DNA from 2 places in the Paraburkholderia sp. JPY419 genome. Region 2 is predicted to be linked to the other one. Evidence: predicted binding sites of a transcription regulator. Region 2 holds the regulator's gene; the other holds the start of a gene.

Region 1 (14,860 bases), 2.2 Mb from region 2:
CGATTCGTCTCCCGAACCCGCGTTCGCGCCCGGCGTGCCTTCATCGGTGTTCCACACTTCACCGGCGAACGCCTGGATCGCGGCGGTCGGCAGCATCGCGCACAGCTCGGTGAGATGCGTGCAACCGGCCGTGCCGGCCAGCAAACGGGCAGCATCGCGACGGAAGTTGTGGAACAGATTGAGCCCGATGAGGGCACGGTAGGCGGGATTGCTGGCCTGGCATAACCCTGGATAGGGCACCCAGTCGGACGACGCCTCGGCGTCGACGACGTTGAGCTTGCGATCGATGGTGATGCGAAGCCAGAGTTCATGGATCGGCTGACCATTGGGCCGGATTCCCGACGGAAGCGCCACATCGCGAGGCTTTTCGTCGGTCAGGCACGCTTCCACATCCCACAGGCCATCGGCTCGCTCGTAAGCTTCCGCTCTGATTGCGCGACGATGGCGCAACTGACGGGACACTGGCGGGGAGAGCGACATGCGGGAAGGAAAGGCCGGATTGGAAAACCTCTGGATTTTAGCATAACGGGTATTTGGGACAGCCCCGATTGCGCATGGCCTCGAGCCGGGTTACGGCGTGGCAATCGACGGCCGTCAGGGCTGACGTGCTAGTCGCCGTCCCAGATGTCGTCGATACCCTTCAGGATCTTGCCGATCGTCGCGCCGGAGAAGCCGCGCGACGCGAGGAAGCGCGCCTGCTTCGCGCGCTCGGCCGGGGTTTGCGGCAGCTGGCCGAACTTCTTGCGCCAGACCGCCTGAGCGCGCGCGAGTTCGGTTTCACGCAATTGCGCACTCGCCTCTTCGACGACCGCCGGGTTCAGCGCGTGCTGCTTCAGTTCACCGAGAATGCGGCTCGTGCCGAGCCGCGATGCGCGCCGGTGAACCAGACTTTCCGCGAAGCGCGAGTCCGATAGCCAGTTTTCGGCTTCCAGCGAGCCAAGCACCGTGTCGAGCGAATCGGTCTCCTCGACGTAGGGCTTCAGCTTGCGCGCGAGTTCGGCGCGGCTATATTCACGTCGCGACAGATAGCCGAGCGCCCGTGCTTTCAGCGAACGGGTTGGACGTTGGGATTTTCTGCTGTCGTCCTGGTCGGCCTGCCCCGGCTTCGCTTCGCCGGCCTGGCGACGCGAGCGGCTGTAGGTGACTTCGGAGGGGGGTTGGGAATCGCGCCCGGAGGAATCCGGGCTGGACGATGCTGCAGGGGATGCAGACCGTGTACGCTGCGGCCCGCGGCCTGCGGCGCGGTCGTGTGCGTCGAACGATTCGAATGGATCGAATGGATCGCCGGAATCAGGCGATCCATCCGCGGTGTCGCGCGGGCCGTCCGGACAGGGTCCAGAGTTGGAACCGGACAGCGGCCGGCCTTTGCGTATCACGTGATGCTTACTCTTCTTCGTCCGCGACTTCAGCGTCCGCGCCGGTCACGGCGTCCGCCATCGCGGTGACGCCCAGCGATTCGCGGATACGGTTTTCGATTTCGCGAGCGATGTCCGGATTTTCGCGCAGGAATTCACGCGCGTTGTCCTTGCCCTGACCGATCCGCTCGCCGTTGTAGCTGTACCATGCGCCAGCCTTGTCGACGATCTTCGCCTGCACGCCGAGGTCGATGATTTCGCCCTGACGCGAGATGCCCTCGCCGTACAGGATGTCGAAGATCGCTTCGCGGAACGGCGGCGACACCTTGTTCTTGACGACCTTCACGCGCGTTTCGTTGCCGATCACTTCGTCGTTCTTCTTGATCGAACCGATGCGGCGAATGTCCAGACGCACCGACGCGTAGAACTTCAGCGCGTTACCGCCCGTGGTGGTTTCCGGGTTGCCGAACATCACGCCGATCTTCATGCGGATCTGGTTGATGAAGATCACGAGGCAGTTCGTGCGCTTGATCGTGCCGGTCAGCTTGCGCAGTGCCTGCGACATCAGACGCGCCTGCAGACCCGGCAGCGAGTCGCCCATTTCGCCTTCGATTTCCGCCTTCGGCACCAGCGCCGCCACCGAGTCGATCACGATCATATCGATCGAGCCCGAGCGCACCAGCGCGTCGGCGATTTCGAGCGCCTGCTCGCCGGTGTCCGGCTGCGAGACCAGCAGGTCGGCGACGTTCACGCCGAGCTTGCCCGCGTATTGAATGTCCAGCGCGTGTTCCGCGTCGATGAACGCCGCGGTGCCGCCGAGCTTCTGCATTTCGGCGATGACCTGCAGCGTCAGCGTGGTTTTACCGGACGATTCCGGACCGTAGATTTCGACCACGCGGCCGCGCGGCAAACCGCCGACGCCCAATGCGATGTCGAGGCCGAGCGATCCGGTGGAGACCACCTGGATGTCTTCGACTGCCTCACCTGCGCCGAGCCGCATGACCGACCCTTTGCCGAACTGCTTTTCGATCTGCGCGAGCGCGGCGGCGAGAGCCTTGCTCTTTTCAGCAGTCAGTCCAGCCGAGCCTTTCTTGCTTTCTTCCATGAATCGTCCTTTGCTATGATGAACGGCGTCTGAGGCAGGTGTGCGCCCGTGGTTTCACTCGAATTGAGCGGAGCCTGCAGGACATCACACGAAACGCAGACACTGTATAAAAAAACAGTGGTTTTGGCAAGCGCGATTATGATGCGAACGCGCATTTTTACTGTCGCGTCGCCCCCACTACCCACAATAATGTGCGGAGACCGCTGCGCGCCGGGGCAAGCCCCACGGTGCCGGCAAAGCCAGGCTGGCGCACCATGCGAATTCTGATTGCCGAAGACGACAGCATACTCGCGGACGGTCTGGTTCGATCACTCCGCCAATCGGCCTATGCGGTCGATCACGTCAAAAGCGGCGTAGAAGCCGATACCGCGTTGTCAATGCAGACGTTCGACCTATTGATCCTCGATCTGGGCCTGCCGCGCATGTCCGGGCTCGAGGTGCTGCGCCGCCTGCGCGCGCGCAATTCGAACCTGCCCGTGCTGATCCTGACCGCCGCAGACAGTGTCGACGAACGCGTCAAAGGCCTCGACCTCGGCGCCGACGATTACATGGCCAAGCCTTTCGCGCTGAACGAACTCGAAGCCCGCGTGCGCGCGCTGACGCGGCGCGGTGCCGGCGGTGGCCCGACCGTCGTGCGACATGGCTCACTGTCGTTCGATCAGGTGGGCCGCATCGCCTATGTCAATGACCAGGTGATCGATCTGTCCGCGCGCGAGCTCGGTCTGCTCGAAGTGCTGCTGCAACGGATCGGCCGGCTGGTCTCGAAAGAGCAACTGGTCGACCATCTGTGCGAATGGGGCGAGGAAGTCAGCAACAACGCGATCGAAGTCTACGTGCACCGGCTGCGCAAGAAGATCGAGCCGAGCGGCGTGCGCATCATCACCGTGCGCGGGCTCGGCTACTGCCTCGAAAAAGCGGCGCCGCCGGCGAATGCGAACACGCCCGCCGCCGCTGCCGGCTCCCAGCCGCAAACGGCACAAGCAGCACAAACGGCACAAGCAGCACCACCATCCACCGCGCCGTCGTCTGCCGCGATGCCGGCGAGCCATCACTACAAATAGAGGCCAGCGATGTCCGCACGCGCTGATCGCGCCACGGCGCACGCGGCGGACCTCGACGAGGCGCGCGACGCGCGCTACGCCAACCCGTTCGCCCCGCCCGACGAAACCGAAGCCGCCGCCGAAGCGCGTCCGCGCTCCCTGTTCGGCGAGATTCTCGACTGGATGCTCGCGCCGCTGCTGCTGCTGTGGCCGATGAGCCTCGCGGTCACCTATCTGGTCGCGAAGTCGATCGCGAACGGCCCGTTCGACCGCGCGCTCGAAACCGACGCCTATGTGCTCGCGCGCCAGATCCATCCGGTCAACGGCGTCGCGGAGCTGTCACTGCCCGAGTCGACGCGCGATTTCCTGCGCGCCGACAACGTCGACAGCGTGTTCTTCCAGGTGCTCGGCACGCGCGGCGAGCTGGTGGCTGGCGAGCGCGACATGCCGCTGCCGCACGAGGAGGACCGCCCGCCACCGGGCCTCGTCGAATTCCGCGACGACGTGCTGCGCGGCAATGACATCCGCGTCGCGTATACGACCGTCGAGTTTCCGCAGACGCCGGGCGCGCAGCCCGTGCTGGTGCAGGTCGCCGAAACGCTCGACAAGCGCAGCCAGCTCGCCAACGACATCATCAAGGGCGTCATCCTGCCGCAGTTCGTGATCCTGCCGCTCGCGATCCTGCTCGTGTGGTTCGGGCTGTCGCGCGGGCTGGAACCGCTGCATGCGCTGCAGGCGCATATCCGCGCACGCCGGCCGGACGATCTGTCGCCGCTCGAAGCGCGCCGCGCGCCGCCGGAAATCGAGCCGCTCGTCACGTCGTTCAACGATCTGCTCACGCGCCTCGAACAGAACATGGAGCTGCAAAAGCGCTTCATCGCCGACGCCGCGCATCAGATGAAAACGCCGCTCGCCGGCCTGCGCACGCAGGCCGAGCTTGCGCTGCGCCAGAACGCGTCGGCCGAGGTACATCGCTCGCTCGAACAGATCGCGACCAGTTCCGAGCACGCCGCGCGGCTCGTCACACAGCTGCTCGCGCTCGCGCGCGCGGAGAACCGTCGGTCGGGGCAGATCTTCACGCCGGTCGAACTCGGCGAGCTCGCCCGCAGCGCGGTGCGCGAATGGGTGCAGGCCGCGCTCGCGAAGCAGATGGACCTCGGCTACGAAGCACCCGACGAGCCGGTCGAAGTCGCTGGCAATCCGGTGATGCTGCGCGAAATGCTGTCGAATCTGATCGACAACGCGATCCGGTATACGCCGGCGGGCGGCCGCATCACCGTGCGCGTGCGCCACGACGCCCCGGCGCGGCTCGTGCATCTGGAAGTCGAGGACACCGGGCTCGGCATTCCGGCCGGCGAGCGCTCGCGCGTGGTCGAGCGCTTCTACCGGATTCTGGGCCGCGAGGGCGACGGCAGCGGCCTCGGTCTCGCGATCGTGCGCGAGATCGCGGCGATGCACGGCGGCGAGCTCGCCATCGACGACAACGTCTACCAGGAGTCGCCGCGGCTCGCCGGGACCCTGGTGCGTGTCAGCTTGCAGGTGCTCGAACGGGGGCGGGACTTACCCTAACACGGCCGGATCGTCAGCTTGACCGTCAGCGTGTTTTTGAGATATTTCGGAGCGGATTGCGCAAACATCGCCGCCTATTGACCGAAATTAGGCATCCATTTGCCGGTTTACCGGACTACCCCAGGTTTTGGCGTCGAGTCAGAACGCCGTAAGTTTCCACTCCAATAATCGGTTGCACGGGGACGCCTGCGCTGGCGATCCGTGTGTATATCAATATTGGAGACGACATATGGCTACCGTTGGCGGGCAACTCTCGCACGCGCCGATGACGCGCGATGAGAAGCGGGTGATCTTCGCATCGTCGCTGGGTACGGTTTTCGAGTGGTACGACTTTTATCTGGCCGGCTCGCTTGCGGCCTTCATCAGCAAGAGCTTCTTTTCCGGCGTCAATCCGACCGCGGCGTTCATCTTCACGCTGCTCAGCTTCGCCGCGGGCTTCGCGGTGCGGCCGTTCGGCGCGATCGTATTCGGGCGGCTCGGCGACATGGTCGGGCGCAAGTACACGTTCCTGATCACGATCATCATCATGGGCCTGTCGACGTTCCTCGTCGGCTTCCTGCCGGGCTATGCGGCGATCGGCATCGCTTCGCCGGTGATCTTCATCGCGATGCGCCTGCTGCAAGGTCTCGCGCTCGGCGGCGAGTACGGCGGCGCCGCGACCTACGTGGCCGAACACGCGCCGGCGAACCGCCGCGGCTTCTACACCGCGTGGATCCAGACCACCGCAACGCTCGGCCTGTTCCTGTCGCTGCTCGTGATCCTCGGCGTGCGCACTTTCATGGGCGAAGACTCGTTCGGCGCCTGGGGCTGGCGCATTCCGTTCGTCGTGTCGATCCTGCTGCTCGCGGTGTCGGTGTGGATTCGTCTGCAACTGCACGAGTCGCCGGTGTTCGAACGCATCAAGGCCGAAGGCAAGACCTCGAAGGCGCCGCTCTCCGAAGCGTTTGGCCAGTGGAAGAACCTGAAGGTCGTGATTCTCGCGCTGCTCGGCCTGACGGCCGGCCAGGCTGTCGTGTGGTACACGGGCCAGTTCTACACGTTGTTCTTCCTCACGCAGACCCTGAAGGTCGACGGTTCGAGCGCCAATATCATGATCGCGCTCGCGCTGCTGATCGGCACGCCGTTCTTCCTGTTCTTCGGCTCGCTGTCGGATCGCATCGGCCGCAAGCCGATCATCATGGCCGGGCTGCTGATCGCCGCGCTGACGTACTTCCCGCTGTTCAAGGCGCTCACGCACTACACGAACCCGGCGCTCGAAGCCGCGACCGCGAAGTCGCCGATCGTCGTGATCGCCGATCCGGGCGAGTGCTCGTTCCAGTTCAACCCGGTGGGCACGGCTAAGTTCGTGACCTCTTGCGATATCGCGAAGGGCGCGCTGTCGCGAGCCGGCCTGAACTACGACAACGTCGCGGCGCCGGCCGGCACGATCGCGCAGATCCGAGTGGGTGATACGGTCGTCAACACGTTCGACGGCCGCGCCCCGGATGCGAAGGAGCAAGCCAAGGCCTTCGAGAAGACGCTCGCCGCAACGCTGAAGGCTGCCGGCTACCCGCCGAAGGCCGATCCGGCTCAGATCAACTGGCCAATGAGCATCGTGATCCTGACGATCCTCGTGATCTACGTAACGATGGTCTACGGTCCGATCGCGGCGATGCTGGTCGAGATGTTCCCGACGCGCATCCGTTATACGTCGATGTCGCTGCCGTATCACATCGGCAATGGCTGGTTCGGCGGCTTCCTGCCGGCGACCGCGTTCGCGATCGTCGCGGCGCGGGGCAACATCTACTCGGGGCTCTGGTATCCGATCATCATCGCGGTGATCACCTTCGTGATCGGCATGCTGTTCGTGCGCGAAACCAAGGACTCGGATATCTACGCAAAAGATTGAGCGGACCGCCAGTCTGGGCTATCTGAAAAAGATGTGCGCCGGGGGTTGACAGCCTCCGGTTGCCCCAGCATAATCTCGCTTCTTTCGGCGAATTAGCTCAGTCGGTTAGAGCGACGGAATCATAATCCGCAGGTCCGGGGTTCGAGTCCCTGATTCGCCACCAGCTTCAAGAAAAAGCCGCTGTCCCACAAGGACAGCGGCTTTTTTGTTTTTCACCGCTGCCACGTCAACTCAGGTCGTTACCCGATCCGGCCGGTGTCGGGTGAAAGAGAAGCGCCACGATGGTCATCAGCCCGAAGGCCGCACCCGCATAAAACGTCATGGCTGCACCCACACGTTCCCACAACTGACCTGCGATAACGCTCGAAACCAGCGTCACGATGCCGCTCAGCAGATTGAAGAAACCAAACGCAGTCCCACGCAAATGCGCTGGCGCCGTGTGCGCGACCATCGTGGCGAGCAGGCCTTGCGTCATCCCCATGTGCAGCCCCCAAAGCGCTACCCCGACGACGACCATGCTCCAGTGGGTGCCGTGTGCCAGCACGAGGTCGGCGCCGATCAACACGACCAGACCACCGATCAGCAGCTGCGTATGACGCATCGTGTCCGCGAGCTTCCCGAACGGATAAGCGGACAGCGCGTAGACCACATTCATTGCCACCATGACCAGCGGAACGAGCGCAATCGGTACACCGCTGCCCATCGCACGAAGAACCAGGAAAGCCTCGCTGAATCGCGCCAACGCGAACACAGCCCCTATCCCTACGACCCACCAGTAGTTCAAACCAAGGTCCTTGAGACTCTGCCACCGCACTGGGTTGCTTCTTTTGGCAAGAGGCTCGTGCTCAGGCTCCGTGATACCGAACGCCAACAGCGCGACCGCGAGCACGCCGGGAATGACGGCAAGCCAGAACGCAAGCCGAAAATTATCTGCCCAGATCAGCATGATGAGAACCGCCACCAGCGGTCCGAGAAACGCACCGACCGTATCGAGCGATTGGCGCAGGCCGAAGGCCGCGCCACGCAGGTGCTGCGGTGTGACATCGGCAATGAGCGCATCGCGAGGCGCACCACGAATGCCCTTGCCGACACGGTCGATGACGCGCGCCGTCACCACGACTCCCACCGACGACGCAATGGCAAAAAACGGCTTGCTCATCGCGCCGAGCGCATACCCGGTTACGGCAAGCCATTTGCGGTTGCCGAGGTAGTCGCTTAGCGTCCCCGAAAACACCTTGACGATTTGGGCCGTGGCCTCCGCGATGCCCTCGATGACCCCAATCGCGCCGGCGCCTGCGCCTAGGCCTGCCATCAAAAACATCGGCAGCAGGCTGTGGATGATTTCGGATGAGATGTCCATGAAAAGACTCACACATCCTAGGACCCACACGCTGCGTGGAATCTGCCGCACGGCATTGACTTGCGATTCGTTTCGCATTCGATAGGGATGGCATCAAATAACGCGGTCGAAACGGCACGGACGCATGTGAGCGCTAGCGCAGTTCGCTACGACCGCTACATCTTATGGCATGTGCTGAGTCGGATACCCGTGTGGCGCGTGATCGATGGCGGCGCAAGAATTGCTGACGAAGTGTGGGAAATGCCCAGCGCTGGGTTCGGCTCGTTCATCGCGCGCGATTGATGGAACGAACGACGAGCAGCAGCGTCGCAGAGTATGGGTAGTGAAGCGCCGCCGGTTTCGTTGGCAGCTCCGTCTCTTGAGAGAATAGCGCCCCGAGAAAGTCTGGCAAGTTCTCTCCGGAGGTTCAACGCGCGTCCACAATGCAGAACTTGGCGGGCTTCCTTCCGCAATTCCGTCGCAACTTCGAGGAGGTTCGTTAATGACGTTCCGCACCGTCGCGCTTGCCGCAACCACCGCTGCGCTCACGCTCGCCGGCACGACCGCCGCCCTCACCGCACAGGCCCAAACGCCGAGCACGTCCGACAGTCAATGGCGCGCCAGCTCGACCATGCTCGCGACGCTGCTGCAGGACGGCTACAAGATCGTCGCCGTGGTCAACAACGGGCCGGCCGACACGATCTTCGTGCAGCGCGATCAGAGCGCGTTCAAATGCATCGATGCGCAGCAACCGGAAGCAAAAGCGAAAACGGCGGCGGCGGGGTGTTACGAGCTGGTACCGCCGAGCGGCGGCGCGCCAGCGTCGGAATCCAAATAATGTGATTTGAAGCGCGTGCCCAACGTCGCTCGGGCTCGCGGGAAAGACTTCAGCGTCTCGCCAACACCGCGACGCTTCAGCGATCCACCAGCCGGCTCAGGTTGCCGCGCACCCGCTGCAGCAGCGCGATCAACTGCGCCGCTTCTTCATCGCTGAAACCATTGAGCGCTTCGAGCGCGACCTCGTCGCCGACCTTGCGCGCCTTGCCGAGCGTGCGCTCGGCCTTCGGCGTCATGCGCACCTGGCGCTCGCGGCGATCCTGCGGATTCGCGGTCCGCTCGATCCAGCCGCCCTCCTCCATCCGGTCGAGCAGCCGGCCCGCCGAGATCGGCGCGACCTCCAGCAGATCCGCGAGCCGGGCCTGATTGATCTCGCCGTAATGGCCGAGATAGGCGAGCACGCGACACTGCGCGCGAGTCAGGTCGACCGACGACTTCGCATGATCGTCGAAACGCTTGCCCGCCAGCCGGCCGACGTCGTAGATCAGAAAGCCGAAGCGCTCTTCGAATTGGGTTTTCATGCGCGGATTATACGGAAGCACTTCGGCTTACAGCGCGCCTGCGCCTGCGCATGCGTTCCAGCTCAGCACAACTCCCGATCGCGCAAACACGCATTGACGATATACTAAGCATGCTTACGATATCGACCCTCCCCACCTTTCATGTCTTCCGCCTCCACACCGGCGAGCGCCACTGAGCTGCTCAACCGGCCGATGATCACGATCTCGATCATGCTCGCGACGCTCATGCAGACGCTCGACAGCACGATCGCCAACGTGGCGCTGCCGCATATGCAAGGCACGCTGTCCGCGTCGCAGGACGAGATCACATGGGTGCTGACTTCCTATATCGTCGCCGCCGCGATCGCCACGCCGCTCACCGGCTGGCTGGCGGACCGCCTCAGCGTCAGGCGGCTGCTGCTGATCGCGATCGGCGGCTTCACGGTGGCGTCCGCCTTGTGTGGACTCTCCGAGACGCTGCCGCAGATCGTCGTGTCGCGCTTGCTGCAAGGGATCTTCGGCGCGTCGCTGGTGCCGCTGTCGCAATCGATCCTGCTCGACATCAACCCGCGTGAAAAGCAGGGCCAGGCGATGGCCGTGTGGGGCATGGGCGTGATGGTCGGGCCGATTCTCGGACCGACGCTCGGCGGCTGGCTCACCGATAGCTACAACTGGCGCTGGGTGTTCTTCATCAACGTGCCGATCGGCGCGTTCGCGCTGTTCGGCGTCGCGACCTTCCTGCCGACGCGCGAGCCCAAGCACGACGTGAAGTTCGACGCGTTCGGCTTCATCACGCTCGGCCTCGCGATCGGCGCATTGCAGGCGATGCTCGATCGCGGCGAGCAGCTCGACTGGTTTTCATCGACCGAGATCGTGATCGAGGCGCTGGTCGCGGCGATCAGCTTCGCGTTTTTCCTCGTCCACACGGCGACCGTCGGCGAGCGCTCGTTTTTCAAGTACAAGTTGCTGAAGGACCCGAACTTTGCGACCGGCACGTTCTTCATCTTCGTGATCGGCGCGGTGATGTACGCGACCCGCGCGCTGCTGCCGCCGATGCTGCAAAACCTGATGGGTTATCCGGTCGCGACCACCGGCCTCGTCACCGCGCCGAGCGGCGCCGGCACGATGGTCGCAATGCTGATCGCCGGCCGGCTGCTCAAGCGCGTCGATGCGCGGCTGCTATTGCTCTGCGGCTTCCTGATCTCGGCGTTCGCGCTGTGGCAGATGATGCATTACACGATCGTGCTGTCGGAGTCGAACATCGTGTGGCCCGGCGTAATCCAGGGCTTCGGGCTCGGTCTCGTGTTCGTGCCGCTGTCTGCACTGACGTTCTCGACGCTGTCGCCGGAGCTGCGCGCGGACGGCACCGCGACTTATAGCTTGATGCGCAATATCGGCAGCAGTATCGGCATTTCGATCGTGCAGACGCTGATGACGCGCAACACGCAAATCTCGCACGCGGACCTCGCCGCGAACGTTACCGCGTTCAATCCGGCGCTGCAGTCGATGCTCGACGGCGGCTCGCGCTACGACATCGCGGCACTGAACGCGTCGATCACGCAGCAGGCGGCGATGGTCGCGTATCTGAACGACTTCAAGCTGATGTTCGTGGCAACGCTGCTGGTCATCCCGCTATTGCTGCTGATCCGGCCGTCGCATAAGGCGCTGGATGCGTCGGCCGCGCATGCGGCGATGGATTGAGATCGAGCGCGGCGCCGTCCGTCTCAGCCTTCGATTCGCCCGCGCGTCACGCCAAGCAATGACGACATCGCCGCGTACGCCGCGGCGGCATCGCGCGCGCGGATGGCGTCGTACACCGCCGTGTGCTCGGCGAGCGACGCGTTGAACACATCGGCGCGTTTCGCATTGAGCCGCAACTGTGCCTCGAGCGTGCGCTCGATCAGCGCGCCAAGCGGAATCAGCAATTCGTTGCTGCACGCGGTCAGCACGCACAGATGGAACTGCAGATCCGCACGCACCCACTCATCGACGTTACGCGCCGCCACCATCGCGGCATGGGCGGCCGCAAGCGCGCCCAACGTGTCATCGGTGCACGCGGTGGCCGCAAGGCCGGCCGCGTAAGGTTCGATCATCTCGCGCATTTCCTGCAGTTTGAGCGCAAACGCCATCGGCTCGGCGACGCGCGAATACCAGTCGAGCAGATCGGCATCGAGCAGATTCCACGCGGACTTGACCCGCACCCGCGTACCCACGCGCGGCCGCGATTCGATCAGCCCTTTCGACGTCAGCGTGCGCAGCGCCTCGCGCAACACCGTGCGGCTCACGCCGAACGTCTCCATTAACTCGGCTTCGCGAGGCAGGATCGACTCCGGCGCATAGTCGCCGCGCAGAATCGCGGTCGCGAGCAGTTGGGTGACTCGCCCATGCAGATCGTGCGGAATGGTTTTCTCCTAGCGGGTGGTGGTCTCGTCGCGCAACGCGGCAACAAGTATTCCAAATCTCACCACTATGTGGCAAATAGTACTATTAATAGTATTTAAATGCACTTTTGTTGTAGCATGGAATTCCCAAAATTCTTTTGCGTGCCGGCAGATCGTCAGGAGACACACACCATGAAAATCACCAAGCTCGAAACCTTCATCGTCCCGCCGCGCTGGTGCTTCCTCAAGATCGAGACCGATGAGGGCATCGTCGGTTGGGGCGAGCCGGTGGTGGAAGGCCGCGCGCACACGGTCGCCGCGGCCGTCGAGGAACTCTCCGATTATCTGATCGGCAAGGACCCGCTGCTGATCGAGGATCACTGGCAGGTGATGTACCGCGCGGGCTTCTATCGCGGCGGCCCGATCACGATGAGCGCGATCGCCGGCGTCGATCAGGCGCTGTGGGACATCAAGGGCAAGCATCATGGCGTGCCGGTGCATGCGCTGCTCGGCGGCCAGGTGCGCGACAAGATCAAGGTGTACTCGTGGATCGGCGGTGACCGCCCCAGCGATGTCGCGAACAACGCGCGCGCGGTGGTCGAGCGCGGCTTCAAGGCCGTCAAGATGAACGGCTCGGAAGAACTGCAGATCATCGACACCTTCGACAAGGTGCAAGGCGTGATCAACAACGTCGCGGCGGTGCGCGAGGCGGTCGGGCCGAACATCGGCATCGGCGTGGACTTCCACGGCCGCGTGCACAAGCCGATGGCGAAGGTGCTCGCCAAGGAACTCGATCCGTACAAGCTGCTGTTCATCGAGGAGCCGGTGCTGTCGGAGAACGCCGAGGCGCTGCGCGACATCGTCAATCAGACCAATACCCCGATCGCGCTCGGCGAGCGTCTGTATTCGCGCTGGGACTTCAAGCACATCCTGTCGGGCGGCTACGTCGACATCATCCAGCCGGACGCTTCGCATGCGGGTGGCATCACCGAGTGCCGCAAGATCGCCGCGATGGCCGAAGCCTACGACGTCGCGCTCGCGCTGCATTGTCCGCTCGGCCCGATCGCGCTCGCGACCTGCCTGCAGATCGACGCGGTCAGCTACAACGCGTTCATCCAGGAACAGAGCCTCGGCATCCATTACAACCAGGGCAACGACCTGCTCGATTACATCAAGAACCCGGAAGTCTTCAAGTATGAAGACGGCTTCGTGTCGATCCCGCAAGGCCCGGGCCTCGGCATCGAGGTCAACGAAGAGAAGGTGCGCGAGATGGCGAAGGTCGGTCATCGCTGGCGCAATCCGGTGTGGCGTCACGCGGACGGCAGCGTCGCCGAATGGTGATTCGTGGGCCATTGCGCCCGCGCGTTCCGGCCACGTGACGCGCGGGCCCCTCCCTGCCTCGATTCCCGCACATCCTTCTCCCGCCCAGCTCTCGCGACGTTTGTTCGGTATCGGACAGACGCATGGTCTGCTCCTTGCTGAAATGCATGCCGACAACGCATGCAGCGGGGAGCACCATGGGCGAATTCCTTCCTGACTATCTGATCCGCGAACAGGCGGCGGTCGGTGCGCTGGTTGTCTTCGGCGTGCTGCGCATCATCGGCGCGATGGTCGCCTACGAGCGCGGATGGAGCATCGCGGTGGTCGGGAAATTCTTTATCGCCGCGGCAGTGCTGTACTGCGTGCCGCAGGTTTTCGATCTGCTCACGCAGATGGTCGGCACGCACGCTGCCGGCGCCGAACTCGAAGGGAAGGCCGCGGGCTGCGCGATCGCGTTGTTCTGCGCGCCGATTCTCGGTCATCGCCTCGGCCTCGAGTAAGCGCGCAGCGAGCCGGACCGCGTGATGCGACTGACGCCTGCATTGCTGGAACGCGCGCGCGACGACGCGCTGCTTGCCTGAAGAGTAGTAGCGGGTGCGCTGGCCACAGCCAGGCGACCGTGTGTATTGCGCCGCACGTGCTTTGCAGTGCGGCGCTTTTTTATGCGGCGCGCCGCGCGTTCAGCCGAGCGCAGCGAACGCCGGCACGGTGTGCGACAACGCGGCCGCGACGACGAACACGCCGATCATCACGAGCGCTTCCAGATAGATCACGTTGACGAAGGTATGCGCATCCATCGTCGACGCGGTACGACGCAGGCGCGGCAGCGCCGACGTGCGGTTCAGCGCGCCGAGCACCAGCGCGAGCGCGACCAGCACGAGCTTCAATGTCAACACATGGCCCCACGTGCTCGCCTGAATCGCGTCGAACGACCCGCCCGAGCCGCGCACCGCATTGAATACGCCCGACAGCAACACCAACCCGACCGCGACGAGCGACACGTTCGACACCTGGGTCGCCGTGCGAATCAGCATGCCGCGCGCGGTCGATGCGCCGAGCGCCGGCAGCACCGCGAAGCCCGCGGCCATCGCGACACCGCCCCATACGCTCGTCGCGAGCACGTGCAGCGTCTGCATGCCGATCGCGGCCGATACGACGCCGGCATCGGCCGCATGACCGAGCGACGCCTTGCCCGCCGAGATCGCGAGCACCGCGAGCCACAGCAGCGTGTTACGCAGCATGCCGGTGCCGTGGCTCAGCGCGGTGCCGAGCAGCACCAGTGCGCCGCCGAACGCGACGCTCCAACCATAGCCGACATGCGTTTGCGTCAGCACCGTCGGCACCACGCCGAACGCCGCGGGCAACGCGACGCCGCTCATCGACGCCGCCTGATACAGCAGCCAGCCGAGATCCGCGAGCACCAGCACGATGGTGGCCGCGAGCATCGAGCGATGTGCGCGCATCCAGCCGGGCCGCGCCGGTGAAGTGCCTTGCTGCGCGTCCTTCGCGAGCCATGCGCCGAGTAG
Region 2 (14,860 bases):
CTTTAAAAACCTGTCTCGCCGACGAAGAAACGAGATTATAGGGACTAGATCTGGCTTTGCCTAGTCCTTTATTCAAAAATTTCGAGGGGCTCGCGCAGATGCTGTCTCGCTTCGTCGAAGATGGTCAGATCGCGGGCTGCAAGCCGCTTGCTGTCGGACAAAACTCGCCGCCAACCGCGCGCGCCGGCTTCGCCGCGATACAGCCCGAGCGCATGGCGTGTGATCGCGCCGAGATAGGTGCCGCGCGCCATTTCGGTCGCGCAATACTCGATCAGTTTCGCTTCGACCTCATCGCGCGTCAGGGGCGCCTGCGTTGCCCCATAGAAGCGCGCGTCGACATCGGCGAGCACGTACGGGTTGTGATACGCCTCGCGCCCGAGCATCACGCCGTCGACGTGCTGAAGATGCGTGTCGACTTCGTCGAGCGTCTTGATGCCGCCGTTGATGATGATCTCCAACTGCGGAAAATCGCGCTTCAACTGATACGCGTAGTCGTACTTGAGCGGCGGAATCTCGCGGTTTTCCTTCGGGCTCAAGCCCTTCAGGATCGCGTTGCGCGCATGAACGATGAACACGTCGCAGCCGGCTTGCGCGATCGTGCCGACGAAATCGCGGACGAAGCCGTATTCCTCGACCGTATCGACGCCGATGCGGTGCTTGACCGTGACCGGCACCGATACGACGTCGCGCATCGCCTTCACGCAATCGGCGACGAGTTGCGGCTCGTTCATCAGGCATGCGCCGAACGCGCCGCGTTGCACGCGCTCGGACGGGCAGCCGCAATTCAGGTTGATTTCGTCATAGCCCCATTGCTCGCCGAGCTTTGCCGAACGCGCGAGATCGTCGGGCTCGCTGCCGCCGAGTTGCAGCGCGACTGGCGCTTCGTCGGGGTTGAACGCGAGATGACGCGGCACGTCGCCGTGCAGCAGCGCACCGGTCGTCACCATTTCCGTGTAAAGCCACGTATGGCGCGAAATCATTCGATGCAGCGAGCGGCAATGACGATCCGTCCAGTCCATCATCGGGGCAACGGACACGCGGCGGGGGCTGGGAGTGCGGGGTAAAGACATGGAACGGCCGAGCGGGCTTGAATCAAAACGATAATTTTACCGCAAGGCCAGAAAGTGCCGGGCGCGCTGGAGCCGTGTCACTGTTGCGACGGAGCGGGCACCGGTTCGTCGATGCATCAAGGCCTCAATGCCTGAATGCCTCAGTGTCCATGTCCCCCCATCCCGCCACCACCGGTCCACGCGCTGCCGCCGCCGTGCATGCCGCCGAATCCGCCGCCGTGCCATCCGCCGGCCCCCCCATGCCATCCGCCGTGCCCGCCGTGCCAACCACCGCCATGCCATCCGCCGCGACCGTGCCAATAGCCATGGCCGTAATAGCAGCACGGCCCGCCAAAACCGCCGTAGAAACCAATCGAGCCGTACACCGGCCCGTAGTAAGGCGGTCCGTACGCGTAGGGATAATAGGGTTGCGCATAGCCGTAGTCCGCTGGCGGCGCGACGGCGCATCCGGTGATGCTCGCTGCCACGGCCGCTAGCAGCGTCATCGATGCAATGAGCCTGGTCACGATTTTCTCCTTCACGTAAAACTCAGAAAAACCGCGCGCAATGGAGTTCGGCCGCGTTTGTGTCCGAGCGTTACCGGCGTCGGCGGTGCCGCTGGGCGCTTGGGGCTTCGACCATGCGAGCCGTTGCCGCGACGCTCAACCTTTCCGCCTATCTTCCCGCGTCTGACCGAACGGCGCTGCGGTAACACTTCGTTAACCATTCGAAACGCTACTCAAGGGCACCGCTGCTAACTTCCGTCGGACGATTCGTCTTTTGAGTCGCAAGCGATGCGACGCAGACGATCCGCTGCGGATCGACGTCGAGACGTTGAACAAAGCGGGCGCGGCGCAGTGGAGTGCTCTCGGCGCGGACCATCTGTCACCGCGCCTACGATCAGTTGATGGCCCACTAACGGCGTGTTTTTCCCCCGGGACGTGAGGCTCGAGATCGAATACGAGGAACTGGCCGACGATCTCGAGCCGAACGTGCGTCGCCTGCTCGCGCATCGCGGACTCGAGTGGGACGAACGTTGCCTCCTATTTCACGAGGCGACGCGGCCTGTGAGCGCTGCGAGTTCGGCGCAGGTGCGCCGGCCGTTGTATCGCACGTCGATGCGGCGCTGGCAGCCGCGACGCGGATTGCTCGAACCGCTATGGGAAGGCTTCGGCCCCGAGCTGGCGGCGGCCGGCGCTCAATGCGCGATCACCGACACGTGATGCAGCCACGGGTACACGCCGGCAATGAACGCCGCATAGATCGCCGCCATCGTCACGCCGGCGGCCGTGCCCCACACGTCGCGCGAGGCCGCGCCCTGGCGGAAATGCACGGGTAGTCCGACCACGACGTAGCCGATCACGAAGAACAGGATGACCGCACGCACCGGCGACAGATCGTGACCGATGAAGTCGAGCAACGCGGACAGGTTGAATTGCGACATGGACATACAGGCAGTCACGAAGGCGGGGGATCGCACGGCGCCGGAACACAAGGAAACAGTGGAGTGAACGATGACTGAACCACTTCACTATCGACGTTCCACAGCGCGACGACCTAAGCCGATTAAAGGCCATGCAATCGCGATCCGCAAGGAAAAAACCTGTCTGAATTCGGACTGCCCGACATTGCTTGCAGCCTGCCTGCGCCGCGACGTTCAGCGGGCTTGGCAACGCTTTCACGGAGACGGTTTCAACGCTCGTTGCGCTTCGGTTTGCGCAAGGGATCGAGCAGCGGTTTCAAACCGTTGTGATCGATCTCGTGCATCAACGCGAGCAGCCGGCCGATCTCGCCGGGCGGAAAGCCCTGGCTCGCGAACCAGTTCAAATAGTGGCCGGGCAGGTCGGCGATCACGCGGCCTTTATATTTCCCGTAGGGCATCACGCGCGTGACCAGCAATTCGAGGTGTTCGTGATTCATGGCAACGAAGTCATGATGAAGCGCGCCTCATGAGCGCAAAGCGTGTACTACGCAAATCGCCAGGCGGCGCAGCAACGCATGGCCCCGCATTCTAGCCTTGCTGCAGGTAATGCGCCGGCGTGGTAACGTCTGCGCTTTCCGTTCACCTCTTCAACAGGACAAGTTAGATGGAATACCGCAGACTCGGCGACTCCGACGTGCAGGTCAGCCTGATTGGTCTCGGCACGATGACGTGGGGCGAGCAGAACACCGAGCAGGAAGCACACGCGCAGATCGACTACGCGCTCGATCACGGCGTGAACCTGATCGACACCGCCGAAATGTATCCGGTGCCGCCGCGCGCCGAAACGCAAGGTTCGACGGAGCGCTACATCGGCACGTGGCTCGCGCAGCACAAGAGCGCGCGCGAGAAGATCGTGCTCGCCACCAAGATCGCGGGTCCCGCGCGTCAGCCGCACAATCCGCGCCATATTCGCGGCGAAGGCAACCAGTTCGACCGCAAGAACCTGACCGAGGCGCTCAACGACAGCCTCAAACGTCTGCAAACGGATTACGTCGATCTGTATCAGCTGCATTGGCCCGATCGCAGCACGATGACCTTCGGCCGTGCGTCATATCCGTGGGTCGACGACGCGTACACGGTGCCGATCGAGGAAACGCTGACTGTGCTCGCCGAATTCGTGAAGGCTGGCAAGGTGCGCCATCTCGGCGTGTCGAACGAAACGCCGTGGGGTGTCGCGCAATTTCTGCGCGCGGCCGAAAAGCTCGGCTTGCCACGCATCGTCAGCATCCAGAATCCGTACAGCCTGTTGAACCGCACGTACGAAGCGGGTCTGTCCGAGTACGCGCATCGCGACAACATCGGTCTGCTCGCGTACTCGCCGCTTGCGTTCGGCTGGCTGTCGGGCAAGTACGAAGGCGGCGCACGTCCGGCCGGCGCACGCATCACGCTGTTCGAGCGCTTCGCGCGCTACAGCAAGCCGCAAGCCGTGCAGGCGACCACCCGTTATGTCGAGCTCGCGAAGCGCCACGGCATGTCGCCCGCGCAATTCGCGCTCGCGTTCGTCAACAGCCGGCCGTTCGTGACCAGCAATCTGATCGGCGCGACGTCGCTCGAGCAGTTGAAGGAAAACATCGCGCGAGTGCGGACGTCAAGCTGTCGCCGGAAGTGCTTGCGGAAATCGACAAGCTGCACGAGCTGCAGCCGAATCCGGCGCCTTGATGTCGATGTCGAGGTAAGCGCGACACGCTTGCCGCGGTGGCCCCGGTCGAATGCCGGGGCGGCCGCGGCAGGCACAGCGAATCAATCGGCGCGAGCCGAACTCAAGTCGCGGCCTTTGCCGCATCCACTTCCTCGCGCTTTGCCGCAAGCGGCGAATTCTCGCCGAGATCCCAGAACAGTCCTGCCATCATCTGCAGGCCCTCGCGCACCACCGGGCCGAGAAGGTGCTCGTTCGGCGCATGCTGCGAGCAGGCCGGATAAGAATGCGGCACCCAGATCGTCGGCAGACCGAGCGTGTCGGCGAATACCTCGTTCGGCAGCGTGCCGCCGAGGTTCGGCAGCAGCGCGGTCTTCTTGCCGGTGGTCGCTTCGAGCGACGCTAGCGCCCATGTGACCCACGGATCGTCGGGATCGAGCCGTGTGGCCGGTGCGCCGCGTTCGACGTCGATTTCGACCAGCTGAAAGCCGTGCGCATCGAGATGCGCGCGCAGATGCTTGCCGAGATTTTCCCAATCCGTGCCGACCACGAAACGCAACTGGCAGACCGCGAACGCCGACGGCGGAATCGCGTTGACCGGGTTCTCCGGATTGCCCGCCTTGAAGGCCAGCACTTCGAAGCTGTTCCAGCCGAACACGCGTTCGGGCGCGGAAAGACCCGGCTCGCCCCAGTTGTCGTCGACGGTGGGGTCGCCAGGACCGTCGCCCACCGTGATGTCGGACAGCGCGCGGCGCACGGCTTCCGGGATCGGCGGCGGACGCAGGCCGTCGACTGCGATCACGCCGCGCGCATCGACGAGACTCGCGAGCGCGTTGGCGAGCACCGTTGCCGGATTGCGCAACAGGCCGCCCCAGTTGCCCGAGTGATGCGCGCCGTCGCGCAGGTTCAGCGACAGCTTGAAATTGACCGCGCCGCGCGAGCCGAGAAACACGGTCGGACGACGCGCGGCGAGACGCGGGCCGTCGGAGGCGATCAGCACGTCGGCGGCGAGTTCGTCGCGGTGCGCGCGGCAGATCGCATCGAGCCCCGGCGAGCCGGTTTCCTCGCCCATTTCGATCAGCAGCTTCGTGTTGAAGCCGAGTTTGCCGTCGCGCGCGGCGAGCGTGCACGCGAGCGCGGCGAGGTTGATCGAGTGCTGGCCTTTGTTGTCGGCAGTGCCGCGACCGAACCAGCGCTCGCCAACGACCGTCACCGCCCACGGCGTCAGCGGCGCGCGCCACTGGCTGTCGTAGCCGCGCACGACGTCGCCGTGGCCGTAGATCAGCACGGTCGGCAGATGATCGCCTTCGTGACGGTTCGCGATCAGGAACGGACCGAAACCGTCGACCGGGTTATCGACGATGCGCGTGCTGAAGCCGAGGCGCTCCGCTGCGGGCTGGATTTCGTTGGTCAGATAAGACCGCAGCAGCGCGCCGCGATCGCTTTCCTGGCTTTCGGTGCGAATACCGACGCGGCGGTTCAGGTCGGCGAGAAAAGCGCCGGATTCGAAGTGCCGGGTGGCAAGCTCGATGGCCTGGTGGCGGCTCATGTCGGTGTCTCCAATGCGGGGGATGGGCGAGGCGGCAGAGGGCCGCGGTCCGATGGCAGGGTCTTCGGGCGATTTGTCCGCGATCTCATTGCGATCGATTCTAGAAGCGCGTCATTTTTGTCACAATGATCATGTTTCGAAGCTTGCATTGCCGGAAAGGCAAAGCGTCGTCGCACCGTTGCAACCGATTCGATTGAGGCGTCCCGGATGGCACGTTCACTGCATGGCATCGCGTTGCGTTATTTCGTCGAAGTCGCGCGCAGCGGCTCGCTGAGCGACGCCTCCGAACGGCTGCATGTCGCGGTATCGGCGCTCAGCCGGCAGATCGCGCGGCTCGAGAGCGAACTCGGCGTCACGCTATTCGAGCGGCGTCCGCGCGGCATGGCGCTGTCCGAGGCGGGCGAGCGGCTGCTCGCGTACGCACAACGCAGCCTGCTGGAAGCCGAGCACGTGATGAAGGAGCTCAGCGGTCTCGCTAGCCTGCACGGCAGCCGGATCAAGATCGCGACCGCCGAGGGCTTCGCGGTCGACTTCCTGCCCGCCGCGATCGCGGATTTCCGCGCCGAGCATCCCGGCATCGATTTCACGTTGACTGTGATGTCGCCGGCCGACGCGACCCGGCATGTGCGCGACGGTGACGTCGATATCGCGTTGTCGTTCAGCCTCGCGCCGGAGAAGGGCGTCAAGGTCGAGCACACCGAACGCGCGCCGGTGTTCGTGCTGGTGCGCGCCGATCATCCGCTCGCGGCGCGCGCCAAGCTGTCGCTCGCCGAGGTGAGCCGTTATCCGCTGGTGTTGTCGGAGACCGGCACCACGCTTCGCCAGTTGATCGACATCACCTGTGCGCTCGAAGGCATCCTGCTCGAGCCGGATCTGATCTGCAACAACAGTGGCGCGAGTTATCGCTATGCGCAGAAGTCCGGCGCGATCATGTTCACGGGGCTGCTGTCGGTGCGCGACCGCTATGCGGCCGACGGCTTCGTCGTGATTCCGCTGACCGACCCGCAGATGCGCCAGCGCAATATCCAGGTGCAGACGATGGCGGGGCGCGAGTTGCCGCCGTCGGTGCGGGCGTTTCGCGACCATCTGATCGCACGGATCGCGGATCCGAAGCCGGCCGGGGCTCAGGCCTCGAAGGCGGACCGAGGGCGCGGCAAGCACACGCCGCGGCGCCCGCGAGCCGATGCATGAAATGCGACACATGCCACGCACTAAGCGGCAAATGTTCTCCCTGAATCCGAATCACGACCTAAACTGTGGTGGACGGCAAGGACGGCCCTGAGAAAACGACCCTGATAGTGCGCGCCACGATCAGGGGACACGGCAGAACAATGGCAGTCGAAGCGCGGACCGGCCGCGCAACGCGCGATGCTGCAATGCACACAAGCGGCAATAGATGCACCCAAAAAGAAACGCGGCGCGTCGTCTCGATGGCGCGTTGCCCACAACAGAGCGATAGGACCAACACATCCATGGCGCAACAGAAAACCAATCCGAAACTCGAGCAGGCGCTCACGCGCGGTGATCTCGCGATCCGCCAGGCAAATTCGGCGAGAGCGACCGCGCTGTTGCGTGCGCTCGCCAAGATGATCGTCGATGCGTCGGCGACCATCGGTGTGGAAGCCTTCACATTGATTCACGACGGCGACAAGATTTACGATCCCGCAGATGGTTTATGGCCGCAGGCGCTGCTGATCTCGCTCGACGGTCCGGTCGAGGATGCCGATCCCGACGAATTGCGCACGGTGCGGCTGATCGCGGACGATCCGGCCACCGTGTTCCGGGTCGAATGGCAGCGCGCCGATGGCAAGATCGGGCGTCACGAGGGCGGCCCGTTCGCGACGGTCGCATTCATCTCCGACGTCGACATTCCGTGGACCGATGACGAGGACTGAGCGCGCGACGATAGCAAACGCGCATAGCGACGACCGGCGCGCTCGGCTTACTTCATCATGCGGCGCCGAAACAGGATCGCCGACACGATAAAGCCGCCGACTGCATAAGCGGCCAGTACGCTCACATGCAGCGCCGCGTGCTCCATCGGCCGGCCGAGCATCGCCGGGCGCATCAGATCGACCGCATTGGCGAGCGGCAGCGCGGCGGTCACCGCTTGAGCGGGGCCGGGCAGCTGCGAGATCGGAAAGAACACGCCGGAGAGCAGCAGCATCGGCGTGAGCACGAGCGTCTGATAGAACATGAAAAAGTCGTACGACGGCGCGAGCGCCGTCACGATCATCGCGAGGCTCGCGAACGCGAGACCGGCCAGCACGATGACCGGCAGCGCGAGCAGCATCGACGGAAAACTCGCATAGCCGAGCGCGCCCGCCACCAGCATGATCGCCACTCCCGACAACACCGATTTGCTGGCGGCCCACACTACCTCGCCGAGCACGATATCGCCGAGCGTGAGCGGCGTATGCATGATCGCCTCCCACGTTCGCTGCACGTGCATGCGCGAAAAGCCCGAATACATCGACTCGAAGCTCGCCGACATCATCACGCTCGACGCCACCGTGCCCGCCGCGAGGAACGAGATATACGACACGCCGTCGACGTGCCCGACCATCAGCCCGAGCCCCAAGCCGAGACCGAACAGATAGATCATCGGATCAGCGAGGTTGCCGAACATCGACGCAATCGCGAGCTTCTTCCACACCAGATAGTTGCGGCGCCACACCGCGATCCAGTTCGTGGCATTGGCGGGGAAGGCGCCGAACGGCTCTTGCGCCGATGGCGTGTCGTCGTGGGTTTCGTAAGTGCGTGCGTCCATCAAGTTTCTCGCTGCGGGTTCAGTCCTGCATTTCGCGGCCGGTGAGCCGCAGAAACACATCTTCGAGATTCGCCGGCCGATGCAGATAGCGCAAATCCGCGCGCTGCTTCAGGCGCATATGCACGGGCTGCGCGTCGTACACGTAACAGAACAGTGTCTCGCCGCTGATCTCGGTGCGCTCGGCGAGCGGCGCGAGTTCGTCGCGCAATGCAAACGGATCGGGACCGTAGATCTCGATCACGTCGCAGCCGATCTCGGACTCGATCAGCTCGCGCGGCGCGCCTTCTGCGATCTTGCGTCCTTCCTCGATTATGCACAGTCGATGACAGAGCCGTTCGGCTTCTTCCATGAAGTGCGTGGTCAGCAGGATGGTCTTGCCGCGCGCGAGCAGCGATCTCAGTCGCTCCCAGATCAGATGGCGCGCTTGCGGGTCGAGACCGGTGGTCGGCTCGTCCATGATCAGCACGTCGGGATCGTTGATCAGCGCGCGCGCCAGCGTGAGGCGCCGCTTCATGCCGCCCGACAGTTCGCTCACGCGTGCGTCCGCCTTGTTCTCGAGGCGGGCGAATTCGAGCAGGCCCGGCACCGCCGCGCGACACTGCGCGGCGCTCAGACCGAAGTAGCGGCCGAACACGAGCAGATTTTCACGCACGGTGAAATCGGGATCGAGGTTGTCGAACTGCGGCACCACGCCCACGCGCGAGCGCGCGAGGCGCGCGCGGCCAGGGATCGGTTCGCCGCACAGGCGGATCGCGCCGGCGTCGGGCGCCGCGATGCCGAGCAGCATGCGCAGCGTCGTGGTCTTGCCGGCGCCGTTGGGGCCAAGCAGCCCGAAGCATTCGCCGGTGTTCACATGAAACGACAATCCGTCGACGACCGTTTTTTCGCCGTAGTTTTTCCTGACCTGATGGAATTCGATGGGGGCTGCGGGCATGACTCGAGCGAGGCTCCGGAAGAAGACATAACGTACGCGCAAGACACACAACATACCTGCGACGCACGCATTGCGCACAGGCCGCTTATTCTAGGGTATCGGCCACTGACGCGAGTGGGTGTCCGGGAACGCGTAATGCATGGGATGCGATGCGTTCGCATACGAACTTTTGCGGTGCCACAAACGTGTGCGAACACTGCTCCAGGTGGCCCAACGCTTGTGCAGACGGCTTCAGCACGCACCGACTATGCACTTAGCGTTTTCCATCCCTTGCAAGCCGAATTGCGGCGCACCATGATTGATTCAGACCGCGCTTTCCGCGGAATGGGAGAAGACAGATGGCGAGCTATCAGAAAATCCTGTTGTGCTACGACGGCTCGCGCGAAGGCCGCAAAGCCCTGCGTTGCGGCGCCGATCTGGCGTTGGACCTGAAGGCGGAAACGCATCTGCTGTCGGTAGTAGACATGCGTTCGAGCATCGCGCAAAGCGCGGGCTTATTGACCGATGTGGCCTGCGGAAGCTTCGAAAAAACGGCCCGCGAAATTCTGCAGGAGGGCGTGAACTGGCTGACCGAGCGAGGCGTGAACGCGCAGGGGCATTTCGCATTCGGTCATCCGATCGACGAGATCGCCAATCTTGCCAACGAGTTGCACGTCGACCTCGTGGTGGTGGGACATCGTTGCCGGACCGGTTTGTCGAGGTGGTGGATGGGGGCGGGCAACACGCCGCTGCTCGACCGCGTGTCGTGCAGCATTCTGGTGGCGTGCTCGTCCGCGCAGGAGCAGCAGCAGGCGGCCGCGGCGTAATACGAACAAACTTGACACGCGGCTGGCTTCAATGGCCAGCCCGCGCATCTCCGCAGTTCACGGCTTGAACCTCACTCGTTCAGATTGATCGCCGCGAGCTTCCACGTGACCAGACCTTCGCGACGGAAGATAGCCGAATAGTTCGCGTTGCCTTCCCCGCGGCGGTACGTGACCACAAACTCGTTGAGACTCCGATAGCCGGCCGTGCTTTGACGCCCGGGCGGTGGCGCGCTTGCGTGCGTGGTGGTGTCGCCCGCGGCCGATGCGGCCGGCGCTTCGCCGCCCGCGGCTGGCGGTGTTGACGGTTGCTCGCCCGGTGTGCCGCGCGGCGGCATGCCGTTCAGCAGTGCCGCGACGCCGTCGGGTGTCGCATAGGCATCGACGAGCGGGCCGATCAGTGTCACGCCGATCACCGCGCCGATCGTGGCCATCTTGTTGCCGGCATCCGCTTCGAGGCGGCGCGTCAGCATCGCGCCCACCTGCTGCTTCAGGCTATCGCGCAGCGCAGGGAAGTCGACGTACTGATTGACGGTTTGCACGTCACGCGCGTCTGCCGCGCGTTTGAGATTGTTCACCGCGAGATACGGCGACGCGTAAATAAACCCCAGCGCGGCAATCACGATCACCACGATCAGCGTGATCAGCAGCGGCCGGGTGGCGCTGCCCTGTGTGCGTTTCGGAATGGTCATCGAATGGGACTCCACGTCAGTGATGATCTAACGTCGACCACGGCGAGGTCGAAACGATCCCATCCCACGCGAATCTCTGAACATCCGAAGTGCTTATTGCATGCGTGCTCAGAATTCGCTCAGGCTTCGAACACCGCGCCGTGCACGTTGGCTTCGTCGGCTATGCAACGATCGATCATACGGCATACGGCGTCGACCGTGCCGACCATGATCAGTCGCGACGGTCCATGATAGACCCGCACCGGAGCGCGGCGCGCGGGCTCCGCGATATTCAGCGCCGAATTCAGCGATACGCGCGCAAACGCCGGCAACGACGACGGCAGACCGCAAGCTTCGGCAGGCACGTCGAACAGCGACGGCGTGCGCGCCGCGGGCGCCTCGATCGGCGCGCAAGGCGTGAGCTTGCGCAGATGGCGCAGACGGCCGAACTGGCGAAAAGGCAGCAGGCGGGCAAGGCGTTCCATGAGTCTCTCCAGACGATGCGGCTTGAATGCGCGGCGTAATGCGGGCGTCAATGCGGGCGTCAATGCGGGCGTTAATGCGGCTTGGTTCGGACAAACCGGCGCGAGCGGTCCGGCAATAAAGATCAGAACTCGCTGGGGCGAATCAGCCCGACCGCGATCCCTTCGAGCGCGAAATCCGCGCTGCCGGTTTCCACGAAGATGTTGTCGTAGTCGGGGTTTTCGGCGATCAGTTCGATGCCGTTCGGCCGGCGCTTCAGACGCTTGACCGTCACGTCGTCGCCAAGCCGCGCAATGATGATCTGGCCGTCTTTCGCTTCGCTGCGCTTTTGCACCGCGAGCAGGTCGCCGTCGAGAATGCCGGCGTCGCGCATCGACAGGCCGCGCACCTTCAGCAGGTAGTCGGGCTTGCTCGAGAACAGCGCCGGGTCGCACGCGTAGTGCTGCGAGATATGTTCCTGCGCGAGGATCGGGCTACCCGCCGCGACCCGGCCGATCAGCGGCAATGACAACTGCATCAGGCCCGCATGCGGCAGCGTGAACTGGTGCGGCGCATCCTCCTGCCCGGACAGCAGGCGGATGCCGCGCGACGCGCCGGCCGCGAGTTCGATCACGCCCTTGCGCGCCAGCGCGCGCAGATGCTCTTCCGCGGAATTGGCCGAGCTGAAACCGAGTTCGGCGGCAATTTCCGCGCGAGTGGGCGGGAAGCCGGTGCGTTCGATCGCGCGGCGGATCAGATCGAAAACCTGCTGCTGTCGTGCGGTGAGTTTGGTCATGGCCACTGTATGTATGAACAGGTGACTGTATTTTTATACAGTATTCGGCGCATTTCAAGCTTTACTTTAAGTTCGACACAAGGGGCGCGCTGGGGCGTCGTTTATCGGCGACATGGCGACGATTTCGGCGTCTGAACAGCCGGCGCGTCTGCCGTTACCACTTTTGGGCATTAAAAAATGAAGAAACATTATTTTTAATGATGAAAGCCCTTCGATAGACTGGCTTCCAGTTAGCGCTCATGTGCACGTGACCGCGACGCAAAACAACACCACACGCTAAACAGCGGACACCACGCGGAGAAAGGTTGAAATGAACCATCGGCATATGGGGCTTGCGGCTCGGACCAGAAAACTGATCACGGCGCTTGCCGTCGGCGCGGCGGGTACGCTCGGCATGTTGGACGCAAGCGGCGTCGCGCACGCCGACACCACGCTGCTGAACGTGTCCTACGATCCGACGCGCGAGCTATATCAGGACATCAATCAGGCATTCGGCAAAGAATGGAAGGCCAAGACCGGCGAAGCCGTCACCTTCAAGCAGTCGCACGGCGGCTCGGGCGCGCAGGCTCGCTCGGTGGTCGACGGTCTGCAGGCCGACGTCGTGACGCTCGCGCTCGCATATGACATCGACGCCATCGCGAACAAGGGGCTCGTCGACAAGAACTGGCAGAAGCGTCTGCCGGACAACGCCTCGCCGTACACGTCGACGATCGTGTTTCTGGTGCGCAAGGGCAACCCGAAGCACATCAAGGATTGGGACGATCTGGTGAAGCCGGGCGTGTCGATCGTGACGCCGAATCCGAAGACCTCGGGCGGCGCGCGCTGGAACTACCTGGCCGCGTGGGCGTACGCCGAGCATCAGCCGGGCGGCAACGACCAGAAGGCCAAGGAGTTCGTCAGCAAGCTGTACAAGAACGCCGGCGTGCTCGATTCGGGCGCGCGCGGCGCGACCACCAGCTTCGTGCAGCGCGGTATCGGCGATGTGCTGATCGCGTGGGAAAACGAGGCGTTTCTGTCGGTGAAGGAGTTCGGTCCGGACAAGTTCGAGATCGTGGTGCCGACGGTGAGCATCCTGGCCGAGCCACCGGTCGCGGTGGTCGACAAGGTCGTCGACAAACACGGCACGCGCAAGCTGGCCGACGCGTATCTGAACTTCCTGTATAGCGAGGAAGGGCAGGAGATCGCCGCGCGCAATTTCTATCGTCCGCGTTCGAACAAGGTGCCGGCCGATCTGACCGCGAAGTTTCCGAAGCTGAAGCTGTACACGATCGACGATTCGTTCGGCGGCTGGACCAACGCGCAGAAGACCCATTTCGCGGACGGCGGCGTGTTCGATTCGATTTATCAGCCGCAGTAACAGCATCGCCTGAAGCACGGGCACAGGCAACAAGGGCGCGCCCAATGGGCGCGCTTTCGGCTAACCGGGACCCGGCGGCCAGCAGGGCGGTAGTACTGCAACACCGCAACACCGCAACACGAACAACCGCGCGAGCATCAACCATGAACGAGTATCCAGCATGACCACGTTGACCTTCCGCAAGCCGAGCGCATTGCCCGGCTTTGGCCTGACACTCGGCATCACGGTGGCTTATTTGAGCCTCGTGGTGCTGATTCCATTGGCGGCGACCTTTCTGAAAACCGCGACGCTCGACTGGGACCAGTTCGTGCGCGCGGTGACGTCGCCGCGCGTGCTCGCGTCGTATCGGCTGACGTTCTTCTCGGCGCTCGGCGGCGCGCTGATCAACGCGGTGTTCGGCTTTCTCGTCGCGTGGGTGCTGGTGCGCTACACGTTTCCGTTCAAGCGCATCGTCGATGCGGTCGTCGATCTGCCGTTCGCGCTGCCCACCTCGGTCGCGGGCATTTCGCTCGCGGCAGTGTATGCGGGTAACGGCTGGATCGGCCAGTTCCTCGCGCCGCTCGGCATCAAGATCGCGTTCACGCCGGTCGGTGCGCTGGTCGCGCTGACGTTCATCGGCCTGCCGTTCGTCGTGCGCACGGTGCAGCCGGTGCTCGAGGAGTTCGAGCGCGAGCAGGAAGAGGCGGCCGCGTGCCTCGGCGCGTCGCGCTGGCTCACGTTTCGCCGCGTCGTGCTGCCGGCCGTGTCCCCGGCGCTCTTGACCGGCTTCGCGCTCGCCTTCGCGCGCGCGCTCGGCGAATACGGCTCGGTGATCTTCATCGCCGGCAATGTACCGATGAAGTCGGAGATCACGTCGCTCCTGATCATCACGAAGCTCGAGCAATACGACTATGCGGGCGCGACGGCGCTCGCGGTCGTGATGCTGGTCGTGTCGTTCCTGATGCTGCTGCTGATCAACACGCTGCAGTGGTGGCTGCAGCGGCGCACGAGCCGCGGCAATGCGGGGCCGGCGCCAGTGGCCACGAGCGTCGCGGCAATCGGTGGAGGTGTGCAATGAGCCGTCTTCCGACCATCCCGGCGAGCGGTGCGCGCCGCCCCGATCCGGTCAGCGAACCGCCCGTCGTGCGCTGGCTGCTGATCGGCGTCGCACTGCTGTTTCTCGCGCTGTTTCTGGTCGTGCCGCTCGCCGCGGTGTTCTATCAGGCGCTGAATAAGGGGTTGCGCTTTTACTTCGAAGCGCTCGCCGATCCGGATGCGCTGTCGGCGATCAAGCTCACGTTGCTCACCGCGTCGATCGCTGTGCCGCTTAACCTCGTGTTCGGCCTCGCGGCGTCGTGGTGTATCGCGAAG

Evidence for each region. Region 2 encodes LexA, which represses DNA repair genes until DNA is damaged. Its sites were predicted from a motif close to ACTGTATNNNNATACAGT; they were not measured.
Region 1: recA (recombinase RecA) is a predicted target of LexA. The motif match lies at 2,562-2,579, and genes of this name have one in related genera.

What each region holds. Positions count from the first base shown of each region.
Region 1 is NZ_JBNDKV010000002.1:2,542,530-2,557,389, reverse strand. It holds gene QFZ91_RS17915 (DUF2889 domain-containing protein) at 1-480, opposite strand, end outside; gene recX (recombination regulator RecX) at 609-1,376, opposite strand; gene recA (recombinase RecA) at 1,384-2,460, opposite strand; gene QFZ91_RS17900 (response regulator) at 2,715-3,521, shown strand; gene QFZ91_RS17895 (sensor histidine kinase N-terminal domain-containing protein) at 3,531-5,069, shown strand; gene QFZ91_RS17890 (MFS transporter) at 5,299-6,957, shown strand; tRNA gene QFZ91_RS17885 (tRNA-Met) at 7,044-7,120, shown strand; gene QFZ91_RS17880 (MFS transporter) at 7,184-8,395, opposite strand; gene QFZ91_RS17875 (hypothetical protein) at 8,799-9,134, shown strand; gene QFZ91_RS17870 (MarR family winged helix-turn-helix transcriptional regulator) at 9,211-9,654, opposite strand; gene QFZ91_RS17865 (DHA2 family efflux MFS transporter permease subunit) at 9,796-11,334, shown strand; gene QFZ91_RS17860 (FadR/GntR family transcriptional regulator) at 11,358-12,035, opposite strand; gene dgoD (galactonate dehydratase) at 12,207-13,355, shown strand; gene QFZ91_RS17850 (hypothetical protein) at 13,532-13,834, shown strand; gene QFZ91_RS17845 (CopD family protein) at 14,015-14,860, opposite strand, start outside.
Region 2 is NZ_JBNDKV010000002.1:317,254-332,113, reverse strand. It holds gene dusA (tRNA dihydrouridine(20/20a) synthase DusA) at 69-1,070, opposite strand; gene QFZ91_RS07730 (hypothetical protein) at 1,211-1,576, opposite strand; gene QFZ91_RS07725 (hypothetical protein) at 1,973-2,272, shown strand; gene QFZ91_RS07720 (hypothetical protein) at 2,248-2,493, opposite strand; gene QFZ91_RS07715 (DUF3820 family protein) at 2,742-2,969, opposite strand; partial or broken gene QFZ91_RS07710 (NADP(H)-dependent aldo-keto reductase) at 3,137-4,191, shown strand; gene QFZ91_RS07705 (M20 family metallopeptidase) at 4,293-5,717, opposite strand; gene QFZ91_RS07700 (LysR family transcriptional regulator) at 5,925-6,908, shown strand; gene QFZ91_RS07695 (hypothetical protein) at 7,190-7,612, shown strand; gene QFZ91_RS07690 (ABC transporter permease) at 7,660-8,487, opposite strand; gene nodI (nodulation factor ABC transporter ATP-binding protein NodI) at 8,507-9,421, opposite strand; gene QFZ91_RS07680 (universal stress protein) at 9,760-10,227, shown strand; gene QFZ91_RS07675 (DUF2939 domain-containing protein) at 10,299-10,916, opposite strand; gene QFZ91_RS07670 (hypothetical protein) at 11,036-11,380, opposite strand; gene lexA (transcriptional repressor LexA) at 11,503-12,153, opposite strand; gene QFZ91_RS07660 (sulfate ABC transporter substrate-binding protein) at 12,464-13,510, shown strand; gene cysT (sulfate ABC transporter permease subunit CysT) at 13,671-14,567, shown strand; gene cysW (sulfate ABC transporter permease subunit CysW) at 14,564-14,860, shown strand, end outside.